2 regions of the Burkholderia sp. 22PA0099 genome follow, and region 2 is predicted to be linked to the other one. Evidence: riboswitches for the same ligand, from Rfam matches in the RefSeq annotation. Region 2 holds a riboswitch; the other holds the start of a gene.
The links. A riboswitch is a leader RNA that binds a small molecule or an ion and turns the genes downstream of it on or off. The one in region 2 is predicted to bind cobalamin.
Positions count from the first base shown of each region.

Region 1: it holds a riboswitch for cobalamin, as region 2 does, so the genes downstream of both, AB4851_RS20130 (TonB-dependent receptor domain-containing protein) here and cobW (cobalamin biosynthesis protein CobW) in region 2, are expected to answer to the same signal.

Region 1 is NZ_CP163165.1:1,069,636-1,074,660, reverse strand. Features, by position in the region: gene AB4851_RS20135 (FecCD family ABC transporter permease) at 1-230, opposite strand, end outside; gene AB4851_RS20130 (TonB-dependent receptor domain-containing protein) at 302-2,224, opposite strand; cobalamin riboswitch at 2,292-2,562, opposite strand; gene AB4851_RS20125 (ATPase) at 2,747-3,103, shown strand; gene AB4851_RS20120 (cell division protein ZapA) at 3,100-3,414, shown strand; RNA gene ssrS (6S RNA) at 3,504-3,687, shown strand; gene AB4851_RS20110 (EVE domain-containing protein) at 3,798-4,259, shown strand; gene AB4851_RS20105 (SIMPL domain-containing protein) at 4,441-5,025, shown strand, end outside.
Region 2 is NZ_CP163165.1:2,556,073-2,561,097, forward strand. Features, by position in the region: gene cobN (cobaltochelatase subunit CobN) at 1-1,905, opposite strand, end outside; gene cobW (cobalamin biosynthesis protein CobW) at 1,922-2,992, opposite strand; cobalamin riboswitch at 3,169-3,437, opposite strand; cobalamin riboswitch at 3,617-3,842, shown strand; gene AB4851_RS26770 (cobalamin biosynthesis protein) at 3,922-4,425, shown strand; gene cobO (cob(I)yrinic acid a,c-diamide adenosyltransferase) at 4,476-5,025, shown strand, end outside.

The DNA.
Region 1 (5,025 bases), 1.5 Mb from region 2:
AAGCCGGCCAACGCACGCGGCAGCCGCAGGCTGCGCACGATTTCACCCGTCAGCGGGTCGCCGCCGGCCGGCGCGACCAACGCACCGAGCGCGCGCCAAGGCGACATCGGCACGCTGCCGAGCGCAAGCGACGCCACGAACACGAGCGCCGCCGCCACGGCGAGCCCGGCCCAGATCGTCATCGCACGGGCGCGCGTCATGGTCGCCGCGCGCGGCATCGGCGCGTTCATCGGCCGCTCCGGGCTTGGCTCAGGACGCGTTGCATGCCGTCATCCCTGTCACGCTCCATGACGCGCCGCCGTCACGGCTGCCGCCAGCCGATCGTGACGTAGGCACCGCGCCGCGGCGTGTTGTACGCATAGGCAAGCTGATAATCCTTGTCGAACAGGTTGTCGAGATGCGCGCTGACGTACCACGCCTTCGTGATGTCGTAGCGCGCCGTCAGGTTCACCACGCCGTAGCCGCCGAGCCGCTCGCCGAAATCGTCGCGCGCACCGCTGACGAGCCATTCGCCGCCGACGCGCCAGCCGCCGAACGGATGGCTCGCCGAAAACGCCGCGAACCGCCGCGCGCGCCGCACGAGATCCTGATCCGCGCTCTGGTCGACCGGGTTTTGCAGCGTGGCCGACACGCGCAAATCGGTGCGCCCGAGCTGCCCCTGCCACGATGCCTCCAGCCCCTGCACCTTGGCGCGACCCGCGTTCTCGGCCGTGTAGATGAAGCCGCCCGGGCCCGGCACGTATTGAATCAGATTCGCGTAGCGCGTCTGGAACAGGTTCAGGCGCAGCAGGCCGAGCGCATCGGACGCGTATTGCAGGCCCGCCTCCACCGAATGACTGCGCTCGGGCAGGATCGCCGGATTGCCCGACAGCGGATAGTACAGATCGTTGAAGGTCGGCGCGCGAAACGCATCCGAGTAGCTGGCCGTGACCTTCCAGTGCTCGCCCAGATCGAGCCCGTAGCCGAGATAGTAGCTGTTGGCGCCGCCGAAATCGGAGTATTGATCGCGCCGCACGTTGGCCTGGAACTGGCTGTTGCCGACGCGGCCCGTATAGCCGAGCCAGCCCGAATTCACATGCCGCTGCGGTGCCGAATAGAGATCCGAATCGAACGACTGATCGAGCCGCTCGTAGCCGGCCTGGATCGTCTGGCCGTGCGCGATCGTGAAATCGTTCTGCCAGGTGTATTGGCGATTGTCGGTGTTGAAGCGGTCGGTGTAGGCGCCGTTCAGCCAGTTCTGGCTGCGGTCGTTGCCGGTCGACACGCGCAGGCGGGTGGTCCACCAGTCGGCCAGCCGGCCGTCGGCGAAGGCCGAGATCTGCTGCACGCGGCTGTAGAGCGTGTTGAGATCGGTGGGCGCGCCGTAAGCGTTGTCGAAGCTGTTGGTGTCGTTCGACTGGAACCAGCTCACGCCGGCCGTCCAGCCGTTCGTGAAGCGATGCCGCAGCGTGGCCGACACGCTTTCGTTCAGGTTGCCGTTCGCGTTCGGGTTCGCGCCGGGCTGCAGCGCCGGGTCGATCGCCGAGAAGCCGTCGGTCTTCTCGCGCGACAGCGACAGCGAGAACGTGGTGCGCCCGTCGGCGTCGAGCCGGCCCGACACGCCGGCCTGCTGCGTTTGCGTGTGATAGCTGCCGTAGCCCACCGAAAAGTCGAAGCGCGGCGGATGATTGCCGCCATCCTTGGTGAACACCTGCACCACGCCGCCGATCGCGCCCGAGCCGTACAGCGACGACACGTTGCCGTTGACGATCTCGACATGGTCGATCTGGTCGAGCGGCAGGTCGGCGATCTGCGCCGCGCCGAGGCTGCCCGAATCCACCCGCACGCCGTCGATCAGCACCAGCGACTGAGTCGATTGCGCGCCGCGCAGGAACAGCGAGGCCGTCGAGCCGGGGCCGCCGTTGCGCACGATCTGCGCGCCCGGTGCCAGCGCGAGCAGGCCCGGCAGATCGGTGGCGCTGCTGCGGGCGATGTCGTCGCGCGAGAACAGCGTGGTTTGCGGCAAGGCGTCGGCGAGCTTTTGCGGGCCGCGGCTCGCGGTCACGACCACCGGGTCGAGTGCGGTGGCGGCGGGATTTGCGGCGGTGGTTATGGCGGCGGTTGCCTGGGCCGTTGCATTCGGCACAGCGGAAGACACCGCCTGCGGTGCATCAACCTGCGCGCTCGCAAAACAGGGGAGCCCGCACATCGCGGCAAGCGCGGCGCGGACAATCGGGGTACGCATCGAGAACATCCTGTGGGCCAGCGCGGCGCCTGCCTCCCCGCAGGTCCCGCCTCCGGAAGCCGCGCGCGGCGCGCTTCCCCGCTTCGGCCGGTATCCGGGCTGGCGACCGGCACGCCCCGCCTTCCCGCGCGACAGGCCGCGCAGTGGCCACGGCCGCCAGGCGGCCGATCGAGGGACGGCTTGCGTCGGCGTTCATGCTGAAAACGTCGACGCGGTCGCTTACCGTTGCGGGGGCAGCGCAGGTTGGCGCGCCGTTGCCGGCATCGCACCCTGCTTCCCGTTTAACCGCGCGCCACGCCGAGGCATGGCGCGCGAGCACCGAAGCGGCGCCAGTGTAGGAGCCGCAAAACTGCGCGTCAAGAAAGCCGCCCGGCACCGCCATCGTGTCGTGCAACGAATCAAATGCCGTGCTTTGCGGCGCATTTCACGTCAGGAAGGGGGGTGTTACGTCTGGATACGTTACAAATGTCGGTACGGCGGGCTTTCCGCGCTAAAATGCCGGGTCTTTAGAGGACGCAGCACATGCTTAACGAACTCGAAACCCTATCTCAGAATATTGGCCGCCTGATCGCGCTGAATCAACGCCATCACACCGAGCGGCTCGCGCTCGAGGAACAGGTCGCGCAATTGCGCGCCGATTCCGAAGCGGTGCGCGTCGAGCTCGAACAATTGCGCGATGAACGCAATGGTCTCGTCTCCGAGCGCGACACGCTCTCCGCGAAGATCGACGATGCGCAGATCAAGCTCAACGCGATCCTCGAGAAACTGCCGCGCTCGAAGCAGGCCGCCGACGGCGACAGCCAGCTCGATCTGCTCGGCGCCGCGGAACCGACCGTTGGCAAGGATAACGACGCGGCCAGCCACGGAGAACATGCATGACCACGAAGCAGATCGAAGTATCGATTCTCGGCCAGTCGTACCGCCTCGCCTGCTCGCCCGAAACGGAAGCGGCGCTGCTCGAAGCGGTGGCGCGCGTCGATGCCGAGATGTCGAAGATCCGCACCAACAGCTCCGTGCGCGGCACCGATCGCATCGCCGTGATGGCTGCGCTGTCGCTGGCTTCGGAGTTGCTCCGGCTGCAACAAAGCGTTCGTCACGGCGAAGCATTTCCCGCGGAAGAAATCCGGCGTACAATGCACCACATGAATGAACAGCTCGGTGCGGTACTGGCCCAGCAAGAGGCGCGATAAGCGGCTCGTCGGAACGGCCTCAGGGCTGCTCCGAATCAAGCGGTTCATACGGGTCCGGTCCACAAGATCGAATCCACAAGGTTCTCTCAGCTTCCCTGCCTGGTTCGCCAAGGTCATATATTCCTTGAACCAATAGCCTTCGTGCACGGTTGCGGAAATTTGTAGCACGGGCGAGCGCGTCACTCTGTCTGATGTACCCGAAGTGCTGCTAACTGCGACCAATTCTGAACCCCTGGTTCAGGATGCCGGCCTAGCGGCCAAGGCGGGGACCTATTCAACGGCATCGGGCCACGCCCGGTGCCGTTTTTCATTGGCGGCCGCGTTTTCTCGCGCGTCATGCCGCTCTCTCGCCTCTTCAGCCCCCTCTTTCAGCGAGCGCATCCATGCAATTCTGGCTGATGAAATCCGAACCGGACGAAGCGAGCATCGACGATCTCGCCAAGGCGCCGCAGCACACGCTGCCGTGGACCGGCGTGCGCAACTATCAGGCACGCAACTTCATGCGCGACACGATGCAGATCGGCGACGGCGTGCTGTTCTATCACTCGAGCTGCCCCGAACCGGGCATCGCGGGGCTGGCCGAAGTGTCGTCCACCCCCTACCCCGATCCCACCCAGTTCGATGCGGCCAGCCCGTATCACGATCCGAAGTCGACGCACGAGAACCCGCGCTGGACGCTCGTCGACGTGCGCTTCGTGAAGAAGAGCCCGCTGATCGCACTGGCGGCGCTGCGCGAACACGATGCACTGGCCGAGATGCGTGTGCTCGCGAAAGGCAACCGCCTGTCGATCACGCCGGTCACGCGCGCGGAATGGCGCTTCATCACCGAGAAGCTGATGAAGTGACGCGCCGATGCTGCGCTGGGTCAGACATCGTCAAATCGCCCGCACAGCGCCGGAACTCGATGCGTCTTTCATCTGCCTAACGCTCGCGCAATCGCGGGCCACGGCTGCCCGCGGCTGCCTCGACAAGACGCGCGGCCCCGGCGAACCTGCCTCGCGCCGCGCACCAACAGGAGCTCATACGATGAAAAAATCCGCTGCCGCACTGGCACTCGCGCTGTCCGCCATGATTCCCGCCGTCCACGCCCAGGTCGCGCCGCAGCCGGCCGGCGTGCTGTCGCTGTCGGCACAAGCCAGCATCGACGTGCCGCAGGACGTGGTCGACATCACGCTGTTCTACGAACAGGAAGCGAAAGATCCGGGCAGCCTGACCGCCGAGCTGAACCGCCGCGCCGATGCGGCGCTGTCGCGTGCGCGCGGCGTGTCGGGCGTCACCGCGCGCACCGGCGGCTTCTCGGTCTATCCGAGCACCGATCGCGACGGCAAGATCTCCGCCTGGCGCGGCCGCACCGAGGTCGTGCTGGAGTCGCGCGATTTCACGGCCGCCTCGAAACTCGCGGGCGATCTGTCGAGCTCGCTGCAGGTCGGCAACGTCGCGTTCTCGCTGTCGCCGGAAGCGCAGCGCACGGCCGAGCAGAAGCTGACGACGCAGGCGATCCAGTCGTTCCGCGACCGCGCCGCCGAAGCCGCCAAGGCGTTCGGCTACGGCGGCTTCGCGATTCGTGAGGTCAGCGTGGGCGGCGGGCGCAGCGTGCAGCCGTATCCGCGC
Region 2 (5,025 bases):
GTCGTAATACTCGTCGACCTGCCGTTCCAGATCCTGCAGCGGCCCGTAGTTCTCGGCGCGCGTGAGCGGCGGCATCAGGTGATCGACGATCACGGCCTGGGCGCGGCGCTTGGCCTGGCTGCCCTCGCCCGGATCGTTGACGATGAACGGATACAGATGCGGCAGCGGGCCGAGGATCAAATCCGGCCAGCACGACTCGGACAGCGCCACGCTCTTGCCCGGCAACCATTCGAGATTGCCGTGCTTGCCGACGTGGACCACCGCGTCGATTGCGAACGCGTCGCGCAACCAGAAATAGAACGCCAGATAAGCGTGCGGCGGCACGATCTCGGCGTCGTGATAGCTGGCGTAATCGTTGGCCTCGCGCGTGCGCGCCGGCTGGATGCCGACGAACACGTTGCCGCAGCGCCAGCCCGCGATCGGAAAGCGCCCGTGACGCAGCGCCGGCTCCTGCTCGGGCGTGCCCCAGCGCGCCTCGATCGCCTCGCGCGCCTCGGCCGGCAGCCGGTCGTAGCGCTGCCGGTAGGCCGCCATCGCGAGGCTCTGGAACGCCGGGCGCAGCGCGCTCGCATCGGCGTCGTTGGTGACGCCTTCGGTCAACCTCGCGATCAGCGCATCGCCCGATTCGGGCAGCGCGTCGTGCAAGGTATAACCGGCCACACCGAGCGCGCCCAGGATGCAGAGCGCCGAGGCCGGCGTATCGAGCCCCACGCCGTTGCCGATCCGCCCTTCGCTCAACGGATAGTTGGCCAGCACCAGCGCGAGCCGCTTGCCCGGATTCGGCTCGGTGCGCAGCCGGCACCAGCGTCGGCTCAACTCCGACACGAACGCGATGCGCTCCGCGTCGGGCTGATAGCGCACCACATCCACCTCGGTATGCGGGCAGCGGTAGGCCAGCCCCTTGAAGCTGACCGCGCGCGTGACGATGCGCCCGTCCACCTCGGGCAGCGCCACGTGCATCGCGATGTCGCGCGCATGCAGCCCCTGCGGATCGGCCAGCCACGCCTCGCGGTTGCCGCCCGACAGGATCACCTGCAGCACGGGCGCGTCGCCGGCCAGCTCGACGGCGGCCGGCGCGTCGATCACCCCGGCCGCGAACGCCGTGGTGTTGAGCACCAGCGCAACCCGCTCGGACGCGCACAGCCGCGCGATCACCTCGCGGCTCACGGCGTCCTTCAGCGAGGTGACGGCGATCGGCAGCGGGTTGAGCCCGTCGCGTTCGAGCGCCGCGATCAGCGCATCGAACACGGCCGTGTTGGCGGCCTGCCAGTGCGCCTTGTAGAACAGGATCGCGACCACCGGCGCGCCGGGCGTCCAGCGCGCGCGCCAATCGTCGAGGGTGGCCGGCTCGCTGGCCGGGTGGTACAGCGCGGCGGCCGGCAGCGGACGCGGCGGCGCCGGTTCCTCGCCGTGGCCGAGCGCGTGGAACGCGATGCTGCGCAACAGCGCCTGCGCGTTGAACGCGCCGCCCTCGCGCAGATAGCGCCACCATTGGCGGCACAGCGCCGGATCGACGGTGCTTTTGGCGATCAGGCTCGGATCTTCCTGCAGATCGCCCGAGAACATCGCCAGTTGCTGGCCGCGCCGCTCGGCCAGCGCCACCGCCTGTTCGATCCCGTACGGCCAGTAGGCCTCGCCGCCGAGATGGTCGATCACCACCACGCGCGCGTGCTGGAGCACGTCGTCGAGGTAGAAATCGACCGACGCCGGCTGGCGCAGGAACGTGACGTTGGCGAGCCGCACGCTCGGGAAACCCGCGCCGAGCAGCGGCACCGCGCTGGCCAGCAGCGACAGCGTGGTGTCGGCCGAGCTGAGAATCACGATCTCGGCCGGCTGCTGATCGATCCGGATCACGCCCTGCGTGTCGTCGACGAAACCGCCGGGCGTGGTGCGCAGCAAATGCATCGTTCGGCCGGCCTCGTCAGGCGGCCTGCACGGCCGTGCCGAGCGCGGCCACGAACGCGCGCTGCAGTTCGGCCGCGTCGAGATCCTCGCCGATCAGCACGAAGCGGCTCGCGCCACCCTCGCCGTCCTGGAGCTTGCGGTCGAAGTAGCTGTCGAAACGGCCGCCCACGCCCTGGATCACGAGCCGCATCGGCGTGTCGGGCAGCGCCGCGAAGCCCTTGACGCGATAGATCGTGTGCTGATCCACCAGCGCGCGCAGCGCGGCGATGGTCGCCTCGCGCGAGCTGACGCGCGCCTCCACCACCACCGAGTCGAACTCGTCGTGATGGTGATCGGCGTCCTCGGCCGAGCCGTGGTGATCGTGGCGCAGGTGGATGGTGTCCTCGGAGGCCGCGTTCAGGCCGATCAGCGTGGCCAGGTCCAGTTCGCCGCGCTGCGCGCGCACGATCTTGACGTGCGCCGGCACTTCCTCGCGGATCGTCGCCTCGACGGCCTCGAACTGGCTCGCGTCGAGCAGGTCGGTCTTGTTGACGATCACCAGGTCGGCCGACGACAACTGATCGGCGAACAGCTCGTGCAGTGGCGATTCGTGGTCGAGGTTCGGATCGGCGCGGCGCTGCGCATCGACGGCATCGACATCCTCGGCGAACTGGCCCGCGGCCGTGGCCGGGCCGTCCACCACCGTGATCACCGCGTCGCACGTGAAGCTGTTCTTGATCGACGGCCAGTTGAACGCCTGCACCAGCGGCTTCGGCAGCGCGAGGCCCGAGGTTTCGATCAGCACGTGGTCGATCTGCTCGCGGCGCTCGACCAGCGCTTCCATCACCGGATAGAACTCCTCCTGCACCGTGCAGCACAGGCAGCCGTTGGCCAGTTCGTAGAGCTGGCCGGCCGCTTCCGCGCCTTCCTCGCAACCGATGTTGCAGCCTTTCAGGATCTCGCCGTCGATGCCGAGTTCGCCGAACTCGTTGACGATCACCGCGATGCGGCGGCCCGAGGCGTTTTCGAGGATGTGACGCAGCAGCGTGGTCTTGCCGCTGCCAAGGAAGCCCGTCACCACGGTTACGGGAATTTTGCGCATTTGCATGGGAAGTCGTCCGTCGGAGAGTCTGTCTGGATGTCTGGCATCGATGGCGTGCGCCGCCGGGCGCGGCACGGCCGGGCCGCGCCGCTGCGCATGCCGGTGGCCGCGCCAGCCGCGACGGCTGGCTGGGGCTCGGCGCCGCCACCCGCGGCGCGCCCCGTTTCGGGACTGCCGGCGCGCGGCCGTCCCGTGGTTCTGGCCGGTATCCGGGCTGACGACAGCGCCGCTTCGCCTTCCCGGACGCGGTTCGCATCCAGTGGCCGAGCCGCGCATCGAAAACTTCGACGCGCGGTGAAGCGGGCCTCGCATCGCGTTCGCGATGCATTCGCTTGACCGTTGCGGGGGCAGCACAGGCGGGCGCCGTCCGCGTCGCGGCGAGGCCTCCTGTTTCCCGTTCAACTGCGTGCGCAGGAATCCGCACGCGAGCACCAAAACGCGTGCGAGTGTAGGCGTCGCGTCGGAACGCGTCAAGGCGACGCGGGGGGTGGGCGGCGGGGCCGGAACGGTGTGGGGATGTCGAGCGGCACACGCATGGCGCACTTCCGGCCGCCGATGCAACGCAAGCGGGCGGCCGGCAGTCCGACTGCCGCCTGAAAATCGGCCGGAAGCCGCCCGGAATCGCTGTGCTATCGTATGCGCGCGTTCGGTGCCCGCCCCCGCATTCGCGGTGGCGGTTAAACGGGAAACAGGGCGCGGCGCGAGCCGCACAGCCTGTGCTGTCCCCGCAACGGTACGCCGCCGGCGACGCGCGCAAGCGCTCGCACGGGCCGACCACAGCCACTGCCGCTCGCGGCGGGAAGGCGTCGGCCCGAGGCGGCCAGCCCGGATACCGGCCGACGCAAGCGGCGGGCCACGGCCCGCCCGACGCGGCGTTCGCGAGGGACGCACGCCGCGCGAACCCGCATCGCTACCGCATTCTTGATCGACACCGCATGACCCGTTCCGCTCCGGACCACGCCCCGCACGCATGGCGTCTCGCCGTCGGCGTCGGCTGCCGCGCCGGCCGCCCCGCCGAGGCCATCGACGCCGCCATCGACGCCGCGCTCGCGCGCCTCGGCGCGCTTTACGGCCACGAGGCCGCGTCGCGCGCACACATCGCCTGCGTCGCCACGCTCGACGCAAAAGCCGGCGAACCGGGCCTGGTCGCATGCTGCGAGCGTCATGGCTGGCCGCTGCGGGCGATCCCGCGCGAGGCGATCGCGGCGCGCAGGCCAGCGCTTGAAGCATCTGAAGCACCCCAAGCATTCGATGCACCTCGCGACGATGTCGATACCGATCCCGCAACCGGCCCGCGCCGCCCATCCGCCGTGCAGGCACGCTTCGGCATCGATGGCGTGTGCGAGCCGTGCGCGCTGGCGGCCGCGCCGCAGGGTCGGCTGCTGGTGCCGAAAACGATCGTCGACGGCGTGACGGTCGCGATCGCCGGACCGGCCTGAGCCCGCCCCTTGCTTGCCCCGAATTCCGAACCCCGAAGGACCGACACCCGATGAAAACCGATCCCGAATCGCATCAGCGCATGACCGAACGCCGCCGCGCCGGCCACGAGAAGAAGCAGGCCGCGGCCACCGCCGAGAAGGGCCTGCTGATCGTCAACACCGGCAACGGCAAGGGCAAGAGCACGGCCGCATTCGGCATGGCCGTGCGCGTGCTCGGCCACGGCATGAAGCTCGGCGTGGTGCAGTTCATCAAGGGCGCGCTGCACACGGCCGAGCGCGACCTGCTCAACACGTTCGCCGAATGCGATTTCGTGACGATGGGCGACGGCTACACCTGGAACACGCAGGATCGCGAGAAGGACATCGCCACCGCGCGCAAGGGCTGGGACGAGGCGCGCCGCATGATCGACAGCGGTGAATACCAGATGGTGATCCTCGACGAGCTGAACACCGTGCTCAAGTACGACTACCTGCCGCTCGACGAGGTGCTGGCGGTGCTGAGCGCGCGCGCGCCGTCGCTGCATGTGGTGGTGACCGGCCGCCACGCGCCCGACGCGCTGATCGAGGCCGCCGATCTCGTCACCGAGATGCGGCTCGTCA